4 regions of the Streptomyces sp. TG1A-60 genome follow, and region 3 is predicted to be linked to each of the others. Evidence: riboswitches for the same ligand, from Rfam matches in the RefSeq annotation. Region 3 holds a riboswitch; each other region holds the start of a gene.

Evidence for each region. Region 3 has a riboswitch for cyclic di-AMP ahead of WBG99_RS21515 (transglycosylase family protein). Riboswitches for the same ligand answer to the same signal wherever they lie in the genome.
Region 1: another riboswitch for cyclic di-AMP. It lies ahead of WBG99_RS03095 (peptidoglycan DD-metalloendopeptidase family protein); the one in region 3 lies ahead of WBG99_RS21515 (transglycosylase family protein).
Region 2: another riboswitch for cyclic di-AMP. It lies ahead of WBG99_RS18920 (M23 family metallopeptidase); the one in region 3 lies ahead of WBG99_RS21515 (transglycosylase family protein).
Region 4: another riboswitch for cyclic di-AMP. It lies ahead of WBG99_RS08125 (M23 family metallopeptidase); the one in region 3 lies ahead of WBG99_RS21515 (transglycosylase family protein).

Annotation. Positions count from the first base shown of each region.
Region 1 covers NZ_CP147520.1:849,329-854,101, forward strand. The annotation lists gene WBG99_RS03090 (DUF6250 domain-containing protein) at 1-177, opposite strand, end outside; gene WBG99_RS03095 (peptidoglycan DD-metalloendopeptidase family protein) at 386-1,384, opposite strand; cyclic di-AMP (ydaO/yuaA leader) riboswitch at 1,390-1,548, opposite strand; gene WBG99_RS03100 (alpha-galactosidase) at 1,851-3,923, opposite strand; gene WBG99_RS03105 (tyrosine-protein phosphatase) at 4,181-4,773, shown strand, end outside.
Region 2 covers NZ_CP147520.1:4,382,808-4,387,580, forward strand. The annotation lists gene WBG99_RS18905 (MarR family transcriptional regulator) at 1-364, shown strand, start outside; gene ribA (GTP cyclohydrolase II) at 525-1,175, shown strand; gene WBG99_RS18915 (PP2C family protein-serine/threonine phosphatase) at 1,379-2,431, shown strand; cyclic di-AMP (ydaO/yuaA leader) riboswitch at 2,737-2,898, shown strand; gene WBG99_RS18920 (M23 family metallopeptidase) at 2,909-3,967, shown strand; gene WBG99_RS18925 (PrsW family intramembrane metalloprotease) at 4,222-4,773, opposite strand, start outside.
Region 3 covers NZ_CP147520.1:4,942,612-4,947,384, reverse strand. The annotation lists gene WBG99_RS21525 (septum formation initiator family protein) at 1-470, opposite strand, end outside; gene eno (phosphopyruvate hydratase) at 604-1,884, opposite strand; gene WBG99_RS21515 (transglycosylase family protein) at 2,266-2,970, opposite strand; cyclic di-AMP (ydaO/yuaA leader) riboswitch at 2,975-3,174, opposite strand; gene WBG99_RS21510 (transglycosylase family protein) at 3,357-4,319, opposite strand; gene WBG99_RS21505 (cytochrome P450) at 4,556-4,773, opposite strand, start outside.
Region 4 covers NZ_CP147520.1:1,995,340-2,000,112, reverse strand. The annotation lists gene WBG99_RS08135 (pitrilysin family protein) at 1-820, shown strand, start outside; gene WBG99_RS08130 (pitrilysin family protein) at 817-2,205, shown strand; cyclic di-AMP (ydaO/yuaA leader) riboswitch at 2,409-2,583, shown strand; partial or broken gene WBG99_RS08125 (M23 family metallopeptidase) at 2,596-3,380, shown strand; gene WBG99_RS08120 (GntR family transcriptional regulator) at 3,569-4,273, shown strand; gene WBG99_RS08115 (HPr family phosphocarrier protein) at 4,431-4,712, opposite strand.

The sequences.
Region 1 (4,773 bases), 4.1 Mb from region 3:
GACCGTACCGCCCTTCTCCAGTTCCACGGCCCACTGCCCGAGCCCGCGCCGGAAGTCGTCGGCCGCGATCAGCCGACGACGGCCGTGTCGCGGGACCGCGCTCACGGCCGGGGCCGGCGCGAGCGCCGCGAGGGCGGCACCGGCGGCGAGGACTCCGAAGGCTCTGCGGCTGGTCATGACACTCCTTCGACAGACACCGTGGAAAGCGCTTACGGCGATCACTGTGCCCTTCTGCCGCACCCCTGTCGAGACGTCGCCCGGCCACACCACGAGAGCGTGACGCGGACTGCGCTCCGCGCGGGCCCCCGCCGGCCCCACAGGTCCGACAACGCCGAAGGCCGGCCCCCGGGACACGGGGGCCGGCCTGTCGAGAACGGCGTTTGCGTCAGAGGCTGACGCCCTTCGAGCGGAGATACGCCAGCGGGTCGATGTCCGAGCCGTAGTTCGGGCTCGTACGGATCTCGAAGTGAAGGTGCGGGCCGGTGACGTTGCCGGTCGCGCCGGAGAGGCCGATCTGCTGGCCGCCGCTCACGGACTGGCCCGCGGAGACGGAGATCGACGACAGGTGGGCGTACTGGGCGTAGTAGCCGTCGGCGAGCCTGATGACGACCTGGTTGCCGTAGGCGCCGCCCCAGCCGGCGGAGACGACGGTGCCCGCGCCCACGGACTTGAGGCCGGTGCCGGTCGGGGCCACGAAGTCGACGCCGGTGTGGTAACCGCTGGACCACATGCTTCCGGCGGTCTTGTACGCGGTGCCGACGGTGGCGCCCTGGATGGGCCCGCTGAAGCCGGCACCACTGGACTGCGAGGACTGGCCCGCGGACGTGGAGGTCGACGCCTGGGTGTCCTTCGACTCCTGCGCCGAGGAGCCGGAGGACTTCGACGACTGGGGCTTCGTAGACGACTGCGGCGGCTGGGGCTTCTCCGACGACTGCGGCGCACCGCTCGACGCGGCCTGCCCCCCGATCGTGAGCTTGAGACCCGGGTGGATGAGCGAAGGGTCGGAGCCGACCGCCTCGCGGTTGTCCGAGTAGAGCCGCTTCCAGCCGCCCTCGACGTCCTGCTCGTCCGCGATCTTCGAGAGGTAGTCGCCGACCTTCACCGAATAGGTCTCGGCGGACGCTTTCTTGGTGGCGGTCTTCTCCGCCTGGGCGGCCCTCTCGGCCTGGCCCAGTCTCGCACCGGCCTCGGCGGTGGCCTTCTCGCCGGCGACCGTGAGGGTCTTCTCGGATACGTCGGAAACGGCGGCGGTCGGGGTCGCCGCGTGGGCGCCTGCGGCTCCGATCAACGGCAGCGCGAGAGCGGCCCCACCGGTGCCGGCGGCGGCGATCGAGCGGGTGAAACGCTGGGACTTCGGACGGCGGTGCTTACCCTTCGCGGGCATGGGCGTTTTCCTCTCCGGCGCCTGCGAGGTGAGCTGTCGGGTGCGGACTGGAGATGCCCGGCCGTGCTTGTGCACGGCTTTACCCCTAGCCGTTCCGGAGACCGGAACAGGCGGTGATACCTGTGGGTCCCCCGCTCCTGCCGTGGATCGGGTCGGTACGCGGCTCCGGTCGGCGGCAGGATTGGGCGTCCGTCCGGATTGACGCCGAACGTAAGCGACTTGTGGCCACAGAGACAACCATGGGGATTTCCTGTGCGTCTTCCTGTCTGATCCTTATCTCAATTAATGATCACGCTCCGTAAAAGACCGCCCCTGAGCGTTTACCAACCACCCTGGAAACACCTACGAATTACGTGGACATGGCGACAGCGGACGGTCACGAGTATGACGCTGCTCACTCCGCTACGAGCCAGTAGGTTCTATTCCAGGGCTACTTGGAATTACCGCTTCATTTCGGACAGATAGCTCAAGTACGACGCATGCGGATAACCATCGCATCGAAGTCGCCCCGCAGACCGGTCCGCAGGCCGTGATGCAACAGCACGGCACCTCGGTGCATTTCACCCGTTTCGCGGCACTCATACACTTCTGTCGGGTCGAGGCCGCGCAGCCGGAGCGGCGCGACCGGCTCGCCGTAGTGTTGGGCCTGGAGCCAGGCGAGCACGACGATCTCGTCACCATGGACGTACTGCACGGCGCTCAGCCCACCGGTCGGCGGCCGGAGCCGGTAGAGGTCGCCGCGCTGCACGACCGGCCGGATCTCCTTGTACAGCTCCACCCAGTCCCGCGCCTCGGCCAACTCCTCCTCGCTCCACTCGGCGAGGTCGCCGCCGACACCGAGCACACCCGCCATGGCGCTGACGAACCGGAACCGCAGTGTGCTGACCCGACCGTTGAGCTGGTTGTTCGGACTGTCCGTGACCCACGCGGCCATGGTCCGGGCCGGGTGGACCTGGCTGAAGCCGTGCTGGATGGCGAGCCGGTCGAGCGGGTCGGTGTTGTCGGAGGTCCACACCTGGTCGGTCCGCGCCATGACCCCGAGGTCGATACGACCGCCGCCGCCGGAGCACGACTCGAAGGCGACCTGCGGGTGGGCGGACCGCAACCGGTCCAGCAGCGCGTAGAAGGCCTGCACATGCTCGACCCACAGCTTCTGCGGATACGGCTCCCCGGGCCAGCCGGCATCCGTGAAGCAGCGGTTGAAGTCCCACTTCACATAGTCGATCGGCGCGCTGGACAGGAGAGTGTCCAGTCGCTCCCAGAGGTACTCCTGGACGTCCTCACGCGCGAGATTGAGGACAAGCTGATTACGCAGTTCCGTCCGCTTTCGCCCCGGTTGGAACTGTACCCATTCGGGGTGCGCCCGGTACAGCTCGCTGTCCGGGTTGACCATCTCGGGCTCGACCCAGATGCCGAACTGCATACCGAGGGCATGCACATAGTCGGCGAGCGGCTTCAGCCCCTTGGGGAAGCGGTCGGGGTTGGGTGTCCAGTCGCCGAGGCCGGCCCGGTCGCTGGTGCGCGCCCCGAACCAGCCGTCGTCCACCACGAACAGCTCGACCCCGACGGCCGCCGCGCGTCGCGCGAGCGTGCCCTGCTGCTCCTCGGAGATGTCGAACTCGGTGGCCTCCCAGGAGTTGAAGAGCACCGGCCGGTCCTGGTCCGCGTCCGGGATGACGTACGTCCGCTGGTACGCGTGCCAGGCGCGGCTCGCCCCGCCGTGGCCGCCGTCGCTCCACAGGCCCGCGAAGACGGGCGTGGTGAAGGTGTCGCCCGTCTCCAGCCGCAGCAGACCGGACTCGTCGTACCCGGCGCCGCCGGTGATCTGCACGCGCGCGTCCGGGAGTTGGGCGACCGCGATCCGCCAGGAACCCGACCAGCCGAGGGCGCAGCCGTAGACCTCGCCCCGCTCCTCGCCGGCGTCGGTGTCCAGGGCGACCCAGGGCAGGTGCTGATGCCCGGTGTGCCCGCGGCGGCTGCCGATGACCTTCTCGCCGTAGGTGAGGTCCGCGCGCACCAGCCGGGACTCGGCCGCCCACCGCCCGTGCAGCTGCGACAGCCGCCAGGCCTCCTCGCGCGGCGGCAGCGTCCAGGTCGCCGAGTCGGCCCGCAGCAGCTCCGCTGTCGGACCCTCGTTGACCAGGGTCACCCAGCGCTCCACCACGTCGTCGCGCATCCGGTAGTGCAGGGTGATCCCGAGGCCGCCGTCGGTGAAACTCAGCCGCAGCTCGTCGCCGTCGGCCTCGTACGTCCGGAAGGTCCACTCGGTACCGCGCCGCTCGTCCGTGCGCACGGAGAGGGCGGGGCGGGCGAAGCGGGGGCCGCCCTCGACGGGGTACTCCTCGTATCCGTCGACCGGGGCCTCGAACGGCCAGTACACCAGCTGCTGCCGAGCGGCCAGCTCCTCGGCGTCGGCGAGGGCGATACAAGGGCCCCAGTGCAGGTGCAGCAGTTCGTCGTTCTCCGTGAGCCGTAGGGCATAGCTGCTCCTGGGTCCCGTGAGAAGCCAGGTCCGGCCGTCTGCGCCGATGTCCAACATAAAGTCCCCACAGATTCGAACAGGTGCGATCGGGCTTCAACATCATCGCAGGTCGTCGCAGGCGCTCGGCAATGCCTGTGGACAACTGCCGACGCCCCTTCCCGCAGGGCCCTGTGGACAACCGTCGGGCGCCCCTCACGGCCCCTGTGGACGACTCCTTGGGGTACCCGCCCATGTCGTATCGTCGAGTGCGCGCCTCGGTGTCGAGTGCGCGCCCGTCGACGATCGGCGCCGGCGGCCGGATGGGAGGAGCCCCCGTGACGCAGCAGATCCCGTCGACCGAGCCCGAGCTGACCGGAGTGCGCAACTTCCGCGATGTGGGCGGTCTGCCGACCGTGGACGGCCGTCGGGTGCGTCATGGAGTCCTGTTCCGCAGTGGCCACCTCGCGCACGCGACCGACGAGGACACCGCGTTCCTGGCCTCCCTCGGCCTGCACACGGTCTTCGACTTCCGCAACGCGGCCGACCAGAAGCTGGAGGGCCCGGACGTCGAGCTGCCCGGCGTGCGCAATGTGAACCTGCCGCTGAGCGATCCGGCGGACGGCGCCGAGTTCTGGAAGATGGTCCGCGACGGCGACCTGGACCAGCTGCGCGCGCTGCTGGACGACGGCAAGGCGGCCGGCCGGATGATCACCTCCTACCGCACGATCGTCAAGCACCGCACGGCCGAGCACTCGCGTGTGCTGCACGCGCTGGCCGAGGACAGCGTGCCCGCGCTGATGCACTGCGCGGCGGGCAAGGACCGCGCGGGCCTCTCCATCGCCGTCACCCTCCTCGCCCTGGGTGTCGAGCGCGAGGCCGTCGTGGCGGACTACCTGGAGTCGAACGCCAAGCACCGCCGCTACAAGGT
Region 2 (4,773 bases), 560 kb from region 3:
GCCCGAACGCCGGATGCGGATGACCGATCTCGCCGAGTCCCTGAAGATCACACGCAGCCGGCTCACGTACGCCGTGACCCGGCTGGAGAAGGACGGTGTGGTGCGGCGCGAGGAATGCCAGTGGGACAAGCGAGGCAGTGTCGCCGTGCTCACCGACGAGGGCATGGCCCTGCTGGAGCGCGCGGCGCCGGGCCATGTCGAGATGGTCCGCAAGGCCGTCTTCGACCACCTCGGCCCCGAGCAGATCGGGCAGCTGGAGGAGATCTGCGCGGCCATCGCGACGGCGATCCAGGGCGAGGGCCGGCGGACGTCCGCCCCCGGCGACCTGCCGTGGCGCCGCCGCGCCTGCCCGCCGAGGCGGTAGCGGTCCCCCGCGCGGTCGCTGTGGCGGCGGGAATGTGACGCATCCCCAATGCGGCCTCGGGCTATTGCTTGAACTTTGAAGCATGGGTTAGAGTCACCGCGAGCGCTGTGCTTCAAATCTGAAGCACAGCGGCACCTCGCACCAGGACCGGAGAGCCCGCATGCCCGACTTTCCCGCTGCCACCGCGCGTGCCCGCGTCCGGGTACCGCTGCGTTTCCACGACGGCTACGGCGCCGACGCCGAACTGGTCACCTTCCACGGCCTCGTCGACGGCCAGGAGCACGTGGCGGTCGTCCTCGGCGATCCCGCCCCCGGCCCGGCCCCGCTGGTCCGGTTGCACTCCGAGTGCCTGACCGGCGACGTCTTCGGCTCGGCCCGCTGCGACTGCGGTCCGCAGCTGCGCGAGGCGGTGGAGCGGATCGCCGACCGAGGGGGCGTCCTCCTCTACCTCCGTCAGGAGGGCCGGGGCATCGGCCTCTACAACAAGCTCGACGCGTACGCCCTCCAGGACCAGGGCCTCGACACCTACGAGGCGAACGCGGCGCTCGGACTGCCGGAGGACGCCCGCGACTACACGGCGGCGGCCCAGATGCTGGCCGCCCTCGGCTTCGACGAGCTGGACCTGCTCTCCAACAACCCCGACAAGGCGCAGCAACTCCGCGACCTCGGCGTCGGCGTCCGGCACCGTGTCCCCACGGGTGTCTTCACCACCGCCCACAACGTCCGCTACCTCCGCGCGAAGGTCCTCCAGACCCAGCACACGCTCCCCCTCCCGGAGCTGACGCACCTGCCGGAACTGACGGCCGGCTGAGCCCCGGGGGACGGGGCCGGGGCGCAGGCGGGTACCGGGTGGGGGCGAGGGCGAACCGGCGGTGCGCCCACTAGCCCACTCGGCCCCACCGACTAGCCCGGCGCCCCGACCACGGAAACCCTGTATCCGTGGGGCAGTCAGAGGATGCGGAGGGCGCGAGGGAGCCGGCCGGCAGGCGGTTCTCCCGCACCCGTACCCTCGTCCTGGTCCTCCCCGTCCTGCTGATCACGACGGGCCTCTTCTACGACCACTTCACGCCGAGCGAGTTCACGGCCGTCCCCTTCTTCACCGCCGCGCCCCTCGTGGCTGCCCCTCTCTACTCGCTCCACGGCACGGTGACCACCGGCGTCGCCTCGGTGGCCGGCATCACGGTACGGATCCTCTATGACGACACGAGCCATGAGGACGCGGTCACCGAGGTCGTGACCGTGGCCACCGTCGCCGTACTGGCCGTGCTCATCAACCGTCTCGCCCGGCGCAGCGACGCCCGGCTCGCCACCGCCCACGAGATCGCCGAGGCCGCGCAGCGGGCCGTACTGCCGGTGCCGCAGGAGCGGATCGGCGGGCTGGAGATCGCCGCGCGGTACGAGGCGGCGCAGACCGGGGCGTCGATCGGGGGCGATCTGTACGCCGTGCAGGACTCGCCCCACGGCCTGCGGCTGATCGTGGGCGATGTGCGCGGCAAGGGGTTGGGGGCGGTGTCGGAGGTGGCGGTGCTGATCGGGGCGTTCCGGGAGGCGGCCGAGCAGGAGTCGACGCTCGAAGCGGTCGTCCAGCGGCTGGAGCGGGCGCTGGCCCGGGAGTCGACGCGGCGGGAGGCCACACGGCGCGACGCGACGGAGCGGTACGAGGGGTTCGTCACGGCCGTACTGGCGGAGTTCCCGCACGGTGCCGGCCGCGCCCGGACCGTGAACCGCGGCCACCCGTCCCCCCTGCTGCTGCACGCCGACGGCACCGTGCGCATCCTGGACGCGCCGCACCCCGCGCTGCCGCTCGGCATGGACGACCTGGGGGCCTGGCCGGACCGCGCCGACGACACCGTGTTCCCGCCCGGCGCCACGCTGCTCTTCTACACCGACGGCCTGTCCGAGGCGCGGGACGCCCGGGGCGTCTTCTACGACCCGGCCGAGCGGCTCTCCGGCCGTACCTTCTCCGCCCCGCGCGCCCTGCTCGCGACCCTCTCCGAGGAGGTACGCCGGCACACGGGCGGTCGTACGACGGACGACATGGCGCTCCTGGCGGTCCGCCGCACCTGACGCCCCCCTCGCACACCGCTCCTCGTGCGGCGGCCCACACGTCTCTCTCACATCTCCCGTGATCGACATCACGAGGCGTGTTCGTTTGGTCTTCCTCCGTATACCGACTGACGCGTGCTCAGGGAGTCTGCTACTCCTGATTGATCCTGAGGCAAGGTCAACTCGCCCGCTTTCCGCCCCTCGTGACCCGTAAGTCCAGCGTGAAAGCCGGAACGATCATCCAGAACAGCTTGGAATGGAGTACTCGCGTCTATTAACGTTCGATAACGCAGCGCGGTCGTCCCAGCCGTCACAAGAGACGGCTCCGTGCTCACGCGCCGAATCCCGCAAGGGAACCGGGGAACCACCACTCTGGGGTGAATCGCACGGAAGCCGTCGTGGCAGCACGCACGACCGGTTTACGCGCGTAGGAGACCTTCCTGCTCCGAACCCGTCAGCTAACCCGGTAGGCGAGGAGGAAGGAAGGAGTACGCCCACGTGGCGTCAAACCGGTCCGCGACCGAAGCCCCGTTCGAACCGAGCCAACGCGACGGCGAAAGCCAGACGTTCGGCTACGGCAGCTACAACAGTGACAACGAGGGCCCTTGGCAGGAGTGGAATCCCAGTGAGGAATCCATTCGCCCCCTTCGCGGCCGACACCGCGTGGCCAAGCCGCGCGGCGGACTCGCCCGTGGCGGACTGGCCCGGAGCTCCACGGTTCTCGGCGTCGGTGTCATAGCCGCCGTCGGCGGCGCCGGCATGGCCAGCGCGCAGTCCGGCAAGCCTCCGGTGTCCATATCGTTGCCCGACGTGCCGAACGTCGGCTCGGTCTTCGAGGACGACACCGAGACGCCGGAGCCGCAGGCCTCCACCACCCCGCTCAGCAGCGCCGGCCTGATCGCCGCCGACACCGAGCAGGGCGCCGCGAACGCCGGCGAGGCACTCCGCGCCCGCATCATCGCGCAGGCCGAGTCCCAGCAGGACGCGTTCGACAAGGCCACCGCCGAGGCGGCCCAGACCGCCGCCGCGGAGAAGGCGGCCGAGGAGGCCGCCGAGGAGAAGAAGGCGGCCGAGGCCAAGGAAGCCGCCGCGAAGCAGAAGGCGGCCGAGGAGGCCGAGAGGAAGAAGGAAGCCGAGCGCCTCGCCGCCCTGGCCAAGCAGTTCACGCTTCCCACCTCCTCCTACACCCTCACCTCCGCCTTCGGCCAGGCCGGGCCCTACTGGTCCTCCGGCTACCACACCGGCCTCGACTTCGCCGCCCCCACCGGCACCCTCATCAAGGCCGTCCACAGCGGCACCATCACGCAGGCCGGCTACGAGGGTTCGTACGGTTACAAGACCGTCCTCACCCTCGATGACGGCACTGAGATCTGGTACGCCCACCAGTCCTCCATCGGCGTCAGCGTCGGCCAGAAGGTCGCCACCGGCGATGTCATCGGCCGCGTCGGCGCCACCGGCAACGTCACCGGAGCCCACCTCCACCTGGAGGTCCACGCGGCCGGCGGGGGCGGCATCGACCCGGCGGCCTGGCTGCGCAGCAAGGGCCTGAACCCGTAGAACGAGCGAGCTCCGCAAGGCTGCCGACCGGTGAGGCCCGGTGGTCCTTGCGGCTGTACGCCGCGTGAGCCCTTGAGGCCTACGCGGCGTTCGTCATCCTGCCGCGTCTGCCGCGTCTGCCGCGTCTGCCGCGTCTGCCGCGTCTGCCGCGCCTGTCGCATCGGCCGCATCGGCTGCGTCCGTCGCGTCCGGCCCGATGGGCGCTCGCCGTACCTGTCGGCCCCGGCCCGCCCGTCGGTCCGCGAACGGTCTAGCTAGTAGCGATACGGGTTGTACGTGGGATACGGCGTCAGCCCGTACGGCACCGGGCGCCCGTACCCCGGGTACCCGTACCCGCCACCGGCCTCTTGCCCCGCATACCCCAGGGCGGGCCGCGCCAGTTCCCGGCGTCGCCACAGTTCGAAGAGCAGCTCACGTTCGCGGAGCACGAAGTCGCGCCCGGCGCTCCCCCGGAGCCCCCGGTACCGCAGGAACGCCAGCTTCGTCGCGTATGTCTCGTACTCCGCGACCACCCGGCCCCCCGCCTTGCCGAAGTGATGCGCCGCGTACTCCCGCGCCACCCGCCGGGCCCGCATCGACCCCAGCGCGTACGGCTCCGTCGGCGTCAGCCACCCCGCCGCCGCGTACGCCGGCAGCGCCTGCCGGACGATCCGCAACTCCCGCTGCCGCGTCCAGATCACCCACCACGTCAGCAGCCCGAACGCCGGCACCATGAACGCCGCGTACACCGCGAAGAAGCCGTACTCCCCGAACGCCGACGACCCGTTCCAGATCGCGTGCATCCCCACGGCGAGCAACAGTCCGCC
Region 3 (4,773 bases):
GCGTCGGCCTTGTCGACCCCGTCCCAGACATTGGTGTACCAGGGGCGGTCGGCCGCCCCCTGCCTCGTACGGGACCGCGTCGCCGCGTCCGGGTCGATCATCGTGTAGCCGGTCTCGCCCGGCATCACGTAGTGCAGCCGCTCCCGGATGCGCTGCTCGGCGTACGCGTCGTCCTTCCAGCGCGCCTTGAGGTCGCGCAGTTCCTCGACCCGCTCGCGCGCCTCCTCGCGTTGCCGCTGCATGTCGGCGATCTCGGCCCGCTGGGAGACGTACTGCCTTATGGGATAGGCGAGCGCCACGATCAGCGAGCAGAGGACGAGGGCGAGCAGGGCGGCCCGGCCGGTGAGGCGGGAGCGGTGGGCCTGGCGCTTGGTCTGGGAGCGGTAGACCCGGGCGGCGGTCTGCTCACCGAGCACCCTCAGCCGGGTCGCGGTGGAGAAGCGGTCCCGGTCCCGGTCCTTCACGGCCATGTCCCGCTGCCCCTTCTCCTGTGCGTCTGGCGTGTCTCCCACGTGCGTACGTCCCCGCACACGGTACGGGACCGAGTACGGGGACGTACGTACGACGTTTCCTCCTTGCCTTCCGCCGCTGTCGGCGGCGGTGTCAGCCCTTGAAGCGCGGGAAGGCGGAGCGGCCGGCGTACACCGCTGCGTCGTCGAGGATCTCCTCGATGCGGAGCAGCTGGTTGTACTTGGCGACGCGGTCCGAGCGGGCCGGGGCACCGGTCTTGATCTGGCCGCAGTTCACGGCGACGGCGAGGTCGGCGATGGTGACGTCCTCGGTCTCGCCGGAGCGGTGGGACATCATGCACTTGAAGCCGTTGCGCTGGGCCATCTCGACGGCGTCCAGGGTCTCGGTCAGCGAGCCGATCTGGTTGACCTTGACGAGCAGGGCGTTGGCGGCACCCTCCTCGATGCCACGGGCCAGGCGCTCGGGGTTGGTGACGAACAGGTCGTCGCCGACGATCTGGACCTTGTCTCCGAGCTTGTCGGTGATGATCTTCCAGCCGTCCCAGTCGTCCTCGAACAGCGGGTCCTCGATGGAGACGAGCGGGTACGCCTCGACGAGCTCGGCGTAGTACTCGGTCATCTCGGCGGCGGAGCGCTCCTTGCCCTCGAAGACGTAGGAGCCGTCCTTGTAGAACTCGGAGGCGGCGACGTCGAGGGCCAGGGCGATCTGCTCGCCGGGGGTGTAGCCGGCCTCCTTGATCGCCTCGATGATGAGGTCGAGGGCGGCGCGGTTGGACTCCAGGTTCGGGGCGAAGCCGCCCTCGTCGCCGAGGCCGGTGGACAGGCCCTTGGTCTTCAGCACCTTCTTGAGGGTGTGGTAGACCTCCGCGCCCCAGCGCAGGGCCTCGGAGAAGGACTCCGCGCCGATGGGGGCGATCATGAACTCCTGGATGTCCACGTTGGAGTCGGCGTGCGAGCCGCCGTTCAGGATGTTCATCATCGGAACGGGCAGCAGGTGCGCGTTCGGGCCGCCCAGGTAGCGGAAGAGGGGGAGGTCGGACGCCTCGGAGGCGGCGTGGGCGACGGCGAGGGAGACGCCGAGGATGGCGTTGGCGCCGAGGGAGCCCTTGTTGTCGGTGGCGTCCAGGTCGAACATCGCCTGGTCGATGAGGCGCTGCTCGGTGGCGTCGTAGCCGACGAGCTCCGGGCCGATCTGCTCGATGACCGCGAGGACGGCCTTCTCCACGCCCTTGCCGAGGTAACGGTTGGGGTCGCCGTCACGGAGCTCGACGGCCTCGAAGGCACCGGTGGAGGCGCCGGACGGAACGGCGGCACGACCGGTGCTGCCGTCGTCGAGGCCGACCTCGACCTCGACCGTGGGGTTGCCTCGGGAGTCCAGGATTTCCCGGGCTACGACGACGTCGATGGACGGCACGAGCATCTCCTTCTTGGGGTGTGACGCGATGGCGACTAGAGCCTAACCGCCCCGGGGCGGCCGGCAGCCGACCGACCGTCTCGTGGACAGCCAGACACTACCCATTGTTCCCGGACGGAACAAAGAGGGGGTGAACGGGAAAAGGGGTGAACGGGAAAAGAAAAAGCCCCGCCCCGGTGCGTACGGGGGAATGCGCACCGGGGCGGGGAGCTCGTGGGGGACGGGGGGACGGCCCTCACGAGGTCTTCACTATGGAGAACACGGATGTGAGCGGGCTGCGGTTCAGCCGGTGAGCGGCCTGCCTTCCGGCCCGGCCGAACCGGCCCCGCCGGTCCCGGCCGTGGGGGCGGCCGGGACCGGCGACCGTGGCGGTCCGGAGGGTCAGCTCAGGTGGAGCTGCTGGCCCGGGTAGATGAAGTCGGCGTCGTCGACGATGTCCTCGTTCAGCTCGTAGAGCTTCTCCCAGCCACCCTTGACGTTCTTCTTCGCGGCGATGCCGCTGAGGGTGTCGCCGCTGACGACCTTGTACTCGCCGTCGCCCTTCTCGACCTTCTTGCCGGTCGGGGTCTCGACGGTGGGGCGCTCGGAGGAGCGGGAGGCGCGGTTCTCCTGGGTGCTCTTCTGCGTGTTCTCCTGCGTGCTCCCCTGCGAGGAGGAGTTGGAGGAGCCGGAGTTCGAACTGCCGCCGGAGGCGGCGGCGCCGTCGTACGAGGCGCCGGACAGGCCGGTGCCGCAGACCGGCCAGGCACCCTTGCCCTGGCCCGCGAGGACCTTCTCGGCGACGGCGATCTGCTGGGCCTTGCTCGCCTGGTCGGCGGTGGGGGCGTACTGCGTACCGCCGTAGCCGGCCCAGGTGGAGGCGGCGAACTGCAGGCCGCCGTAGTAGCCGTTGCCGGTGTTGATGGACCAGTTCCCGCCCGACTCGCACTGGGCGACGGCGTCCCACTCGGAGGCGGTGGCGGCCGAGGCGCTGCCGGCGGCCATCAGCGGAGCGGCGATGGCGGCGGCACCGGTGACACCGGCGACGGCGATGGCGCGGGCAGCCTTGGACGGGCGGCGGTGCTTGCCCTTGCTGGAAAGCAGCATGAAGTGATCCCCTCACCGACGCCTACGAGGTGAGCTGTCGGGTTCGGGCCGGTTGAGTTGCCCGGCCGCGCCCGCTCGCCTCTCGGCTCACGATGCGCGGCTTCACCCCGAGCCGGTTCCGGCCGTGCGGCCCCGAAGGGCCTCAACCACCGGACCCGGCGCTTACCTTGGGTCCCCCGCTCCTGCCTACGGCGCTTGACGCGACGACTGTTCCATGCGGCCGTTGGCAGGATTCGGCGTGCCGGCCGCATGAGCCCGCTGTGGGCGAGCGGTCACGACCGTAATCACGTGATTCGCCGAATTTCAAAGACGATCAGGGGGTCTGTGATTCATCTCCCACCGAGATCAAAACGGGCATTCAGGTGCGAACCCTGACTGAACTCCCGCTACTTTTCGCCCGTTTCGACACCGACTTCGAGGGTCTGACCGGGAAGGATAAGGTCCGGGTCAGTTCCGACCGTGCCCTCGTTCTCCGCGTACAGCTGCCGCCATCCGCCGTCCAGGCCGAGCGACTTCGCGATGACGGTCAGACTGTCGCCCGCGCGGACCGTGTACGCCCCCTCCACGGCCTCGCGCGCCGCGTCGCCGCCACGGGAGGCGTGACGGCCGGAGGGCGAGGAGTCGGCACGGGAGCCGTCGGTCACGTCCGTGCCGGCACCCGCGGCCTCGTCGGCACTGGCGCCGCGGTGGCGGCCGGTGCCGGTCTCGCTGTCGTCGACGACCGAAGAGCTGTCGCTCTGCTCAGATTTACCCGATTCGTCCGAGTTTCCCGAATCATCCGATTCGGCGAGAGCCTCGGCGGAACCCTCGGTGACCCCCGAGGGCGAGCCGGAGGATCCCGACGACGCGGAGGATTCGGACGAGCTGGTCGAACCGGATGAATCAGATGAATCCTTCGTACCGCTCGAACCATCCGAACCGTCCGAGTTCGACGGGTCACCCGCGACGCCGGTGTCCACGTCGGCGGAGCCGGAGTCGCCGCCGAGGTCGTGAAGCAGTCCGCAGGTGCGCCAGACGCCGACGCCCTGGTCGGCGAGTATCCTCTCGGCGACCGCTATCTGCTGCGAACGGCTGGCCCGGTCGGCGCTCGTCGCGTAGTCGAGGCCGCCGTACCTCTCCCAGTCCTCCTGGGAGACCTGGAGGCCGCCGTAGCGCCCGTTGCCGGTGTCCGCGCTCCAGGAGCCGCCGCTCTCGCACTCCGCCACCTGGTCCCAGGTGGTTCCACTGGCCGCGCTCGCGCCGGTGGCGCCGAGGAGTGGGATGGCGATGGCCGAGCCGGTCACTCCGGCCGCGACGAGGAGGGCCGGAGCCTGACGGGGGCGACGGTGACGACCGTTCCCGGAGAGCATGCGGTTGCCTTTCACGCGACAGCGGTGACCTGTGCGACGGGCGCAGACCCTTCGCACTGATGCGTGAACGTATCGGCAGACGATCAGTTGTCACAAGTTAATGCAGCGCAGATCACGTGAAGATCACGAACTTGAGGGTGTGTCATCTTCTGGCTCGGAACGGGGTACTGCTACCGGCCGCTCACGGGCTGTCGCGGGGGGCGATGGAGGCCGTTGCCGGGGGCCGACGCGGGCCGTCAACGGCCGACACGGGCCCTCGGGGGCCGACGATCCGGACCGAACTCCACCGGAAGCGTGCGCAGTCCACGCATGATGAGCCCTCCCCGCCACCTCAGATCGGCCGGATCCACTCCGAGTCGCAGGTCGGGGAGACGGGTGAGAAGCGTCGCCAGGGCGGTCTGGCCCTCAAGGCGGGCGAGCGGGGCGCCGAGGCAGTAGTGGATGCCGTGGCCGT
Region 4 (4,773 bases), 2.9 Mb from region 3:
GAGCCTGGAGGACGCCCGCCAGTTCTTCCGGACGTACTACGCGCCCAACAACGCCGTCCTGTCGATCGTCGGCGACATCGACCCGGACCAGACGCTCGCCTGGGTCGAGAAGTACTTCGGCTCCATCCCCTCCTACGACGGCAAACCCGAACCGCGGAGCGGCGCGCTGCCCGACGTCGTGGGCGAGCAACTGCGCGAGGTCGTCGAGGAGAACGTGCCCGCGCGCGCGTTGATGGCCGCCTACCGCCTGCCGGAGGACGGCACGCGCGGGTGCGACGCGGCCGACCTGGCGCTCACGATCCTCGGCGGCGGCGAGTCCTCCCGCCTGTACAACCGGCTCGTACGCCGTGACCGTACGGCCGTGGCGGCAGGGTTCGGTCTGCTGCGGCTGGCCGGCGCGCCCTCCATGGCGTGGCTGGACGTGAAGACCTCGGGCGATGTCGAGGTACCCGTCATCGAGGCCGCCGTCGACGAGGAGCTCGCCCGGTTCGCCGCGGAGGGCCCCACGGCGGAGGAGATGGAGCGTGCCCAGGCCCAGTTGGAGCGCGAGTGGCTGGACCGGCTGGGCACGGTCGCGGGCCGCGCCGACGAACTGTGCCGGTTCGCGGTCCTGTTCGGCGACCCGAAGCTCGCCCTCACCGCCGTCGACCGCGTGTTGGAGGTGACGGCCGAAGAGGTCCAGGAGGTCGCCAAGGCGCGCCTGCGGCCCGACAACCGCGCGGTGCTCGTCTACGAGCCCGTCGCCGGCGACGAGGAAGAGGAGGCCGCCGCGGCGCAGGCCGCCGAAACCACCGACGAGAACGAGGAGTCGGAGAAGTGACCGATCTCGCGACCATGGACTTCCACCCGCAGCCCCAGGCCGGCGAGGCCAGGCCCTGGGCCTTCCCGGCGCCCGAGCGCGGCACCCTGGACAACGGCATGACCGTGCTGCGCTGCCACCGTCCCGGCCAGCAGGTCGTCGCCGTCGAGGTGCTCCTCGACGCGCCTCTGGACGCCGAGCCGGCCGGCCTCGACGGCGTCGCCACCATCATGACCAGGGCGTTCTCCGAGGGCACCGACAAGCACTCCGCCGAGGAGTTCGCCGCCGAGCTGGAGCGTTGCGGCGCCACCCTGGACTCGCACGCGGACCACCCCGGTGTACGCCTGTCCCTGGAAGTGCCCGTGTCCCGGTTGGCGAAGGCGCTCGGCCTGCTCGCCGACGCCCTGCGGGCACCCGCGTTCGCCGACAGCGAGATCGAGCGGCTGGTGGCAAACCGGCTCGACGAGATCCCGCACGAGACGGCCAACCCGGGCCGCCGGGCGGCGAAGGAGCTGTCCAAGCAGCTGTTTCCGGCCGACTCGCGCATGTCGCGCCCCCGCCAGGGCACCGAGGAGACCGTCGAGGGCATCGACTCCGCGGCCGTACGCGCCTTCTACGAGAGGCACGTGCGCCCCGCGACGGCCACCGCCGTGGTCGTCGGCGACCTCACCGGTGTCGACCTCGACGCGGTGCTCGGCGACACCCTGGGCGCCTGGACCAGCTCCCCGGCCAAGCCGCGCCCGGTGCCGTCGGTGACCGCCGACGACACCGGGCGGGTGATCATCGTGGACCGTCCCGGCTCCGTCCAGACCCAGTTGCTCATCGGCCGAGTGGGCGCCGACCGGCACGACCGCGTGTGGCCGGCCCAGGTGCTCGGCACCTACTGCCTCGGCGGCACCCTCACCTCCCGTCTGGACCGGGTCCTGCGCGAGGAGAAGGGCTACACCTACGGCGTGCGCGCGTTCGGCCAGGTGCTGCGCTCGGCGCCCGACGGCTCGGGCACCGCGATGCTAGCCGTCAGCGGCTCGGTCGACACGCCGAACACCGGGCCGGCGCTCGACGACCTGTGGACGGTGCTGCGCACCCTCGCCGCCGAGGGTCTGACCGACGCCGAGCGCGACGTCGCCGTACAGAACCTCGTCGGGGTCGCCCCCCTCAAGTTCGAGACCGCCGCGGCCGTGGCGAGCACACTGGCCGACCAGGTCGAGCAGTACCTGCCGGACGACTACCAGTCGACGCTCTACCGGCAACTCGCCGCCACCGGCACGGTGGAGGCCACCGTGGCCGCCGTGAGCGCCTTCCCGGTGGACCGTCTGGTGACCGTCCTCGTCGGCGACGCCGCCGCGATCGAGGAGCCGGTCAGGGCCCTCGGTATCGGCGAAGTCACCGTCGTACCGGCGGAGTAGAGGCAGGACGGAAGGCGGCGTACAGAAGGGGCCCCGGTGACTGAGGAGTCACCGGGGCCCCTGTTTGTCCATATTGATGGCAGAGGTTGCACGTCTGCCCTGTGGCGTGCGCTACAAAACCCGTGATTCGTTTGTTATTTCGAGGACGGCCCGCTTAGCGTCAGTCCGGCTGTTCGTCAGCAGTCCGCCGCAGCCGCGGCACCGGACAGTCATCGCCGAGTCCCCGTATGGCGCGAGCCAGGGGAGCCGGGGACCCACCGCAGTCCCTGGGGTGAATCGGACGCCCTTCGCGAAGCGCCGCGACACGAGGGGTTTCCGTAGGAGACCTTCCTGCTCCGAACCCGTCAGCTAACCCGGTAGGCGAGAGGGAAGGAAAGGACCAGCCACTTCATGGCGTTCACCCGCGCCCCCGGGAAGCACCGCCGACCCGGCCGCGTGAAGCGCGCGACCACGAGGAACGTGGGCGTCGCCGCTCTCACCGGCACCGGTGTCATCGGAACCCTCGCCGCTCCCGCGCTCGCCGCGGAGCCGGCTCCCGAGCAGACCGGACTGAACCAGATCATCACCCTCGGGGACACGGTCGCCGAGCAGGTCGACGCCCAAGCCGTCGCCCAGCAGCAGGCCGCCGAGGTGGCCGCCGTCAAGAAGAAGGCACAGGAGGCGGCCAGGAAGGCCGCCGCCGAGAAGGCCGAACAGGAACGTGCCGCCGCCGAGGAGCGCGAGGAGATCAAGGCGCGTGCCGCCCGCGCCGCCGAGCGTGAGCGCCTCAACTCCTACGTCGCCCCGATCAGCGGCTCGTACGTCTCCACCGGCTACAAGGCCGGCGGCGCCGTCTGGTCCTCCGGTAGCCACACCGGCGTCGACTTCCACGCCGCGGCCGGCACCGCCGTCCAGGCGGTGGGCTCCGGCACCGTCGTCGAGGCGGGCTGGGGGGCTCGTACGGCAACAACATCATCATCAGGATGAACGACGGCACGTACACCCAGTACGGCCACCTGTCGTCCATCGCCGTCTCCGTCGGCCAGACGGTCACCCCGGGCCAGCAGATAGGCCTTTCCGGGGCGACCGGCAACGTCACCGGCGCGCATCTGCACTTCGAGGCGCGGACGACGGCCGAGTACGGCTCGGACATCGATCCCCTCGCGTACCTGCGCTCGCACGGCGTGAACGTCTGACGCGCTCACAGTGCTTCGCGGGAGGCCCCGGCTCGCCGAGCCGGGGCTTTCCTCGTTGTGGCGTACCCGATGTCCAAAAAATATCCATGGATTCCGGCCTGCCATCGGAAATTCCGGCTCGCTGCAATAGAGTCGCTGGAACACGCGTCAATCATCGACGTTTCACGGGGCTTAAGGCGGAGGTCGGTATGCGTATTCCGGCGCATTCGGTATGCACGGCGATCCGTGATGACATCGTCGCGGGTGTCTACGAGCGCGGCAGCCGCCTCACCGAGGAACTGCTCGCACGCCGGTACGGCGTCAGCCGCGTCCCCGTGCGCGAGGCGCTGCGCACGCTGGAGGCCGAGGGCTTCGTGGTGACCCGCCGACACGCGGGCGCGTGCGTCGCCGAGCCGACCGAGCAGGAGGCCGCCGATCTGCTGGAGATGCGCATGCTGCTGGAGCCGCTGGGCGCCGCCCGGGCCGCCCAGCGCCGTACGGAGGCGCACCTCAAGGTGTTGCGTGGCCTGGTCAGGCTGGGCCAGGAGCGGGCTCGGCGGGGCAGCAGCGAGGATCTGCGCTCCTTGGGCGGCTGGTTTCACGAGACGCTCGCACAGGCGTCCGGCAGCCCCGCGCTGACCTCGACACTCGCCCAGCTGCGGCACAAGATCGCCTGGATGTACGCGGTGGAGGCGCCGGCCGACCCCGTGGAGTCCTGGGCGGAGCATGGCGGCATCGTGGACGCGGTCGCGCGCGGCGACGGCGAGCGGGCCCGCACGATCACATCCCTGCACACCGAGCGCGCCACCGCCGCGCACCGGCTGCGATTTCCGGGCGGGCCCGGCGGGACGGAGCGCCCGGGTCGTGTGAGGACTTCGCAACACCACGTAAACATGCCGAGCCTGCGGCATTAACACGGGCGCCGTATACAAAGAGAGAAGAATTCTGTGGGGCATTATTCATGCTGCCCGCAGGCGGAAATGCGAAGGGCCCGCCCGATAAATCGGACGAGCCCTTCGGTGTGTACGCGGGTGGCCTTCCAGGCCTTTTCCGCTTTCTCTACCGGACCACTCAGACCGTCTCGGGGAGTTCTTCGAGTCCCTCGGCCACGAGCTTCGCCAGCCGGTCCAGCGCGGCGTCCGCCCCCTCGGCGTCGGAGGTGAGCACGATCTCCTCGCCGCCCTGGGCGCCCAGGCCCAGGACCGCCAGCATGGAGGCCGCGTTGACGGGGTTCCCGTCGGTCTTGGCGATCGTCACGGGGATGCCGGAGGCCGTGGCGGCCCGGACGAAGATGGATGCGGGGCGGGCGTGGAGGCCCTCGGCCCAGCCGACGTTGACGCGGCGCTCAGCCATGTGATGCTGCCCTTCAGATGTCTCGGGTACCTCAGAGAGGTCTAGACCTCTTTGTCCAGAC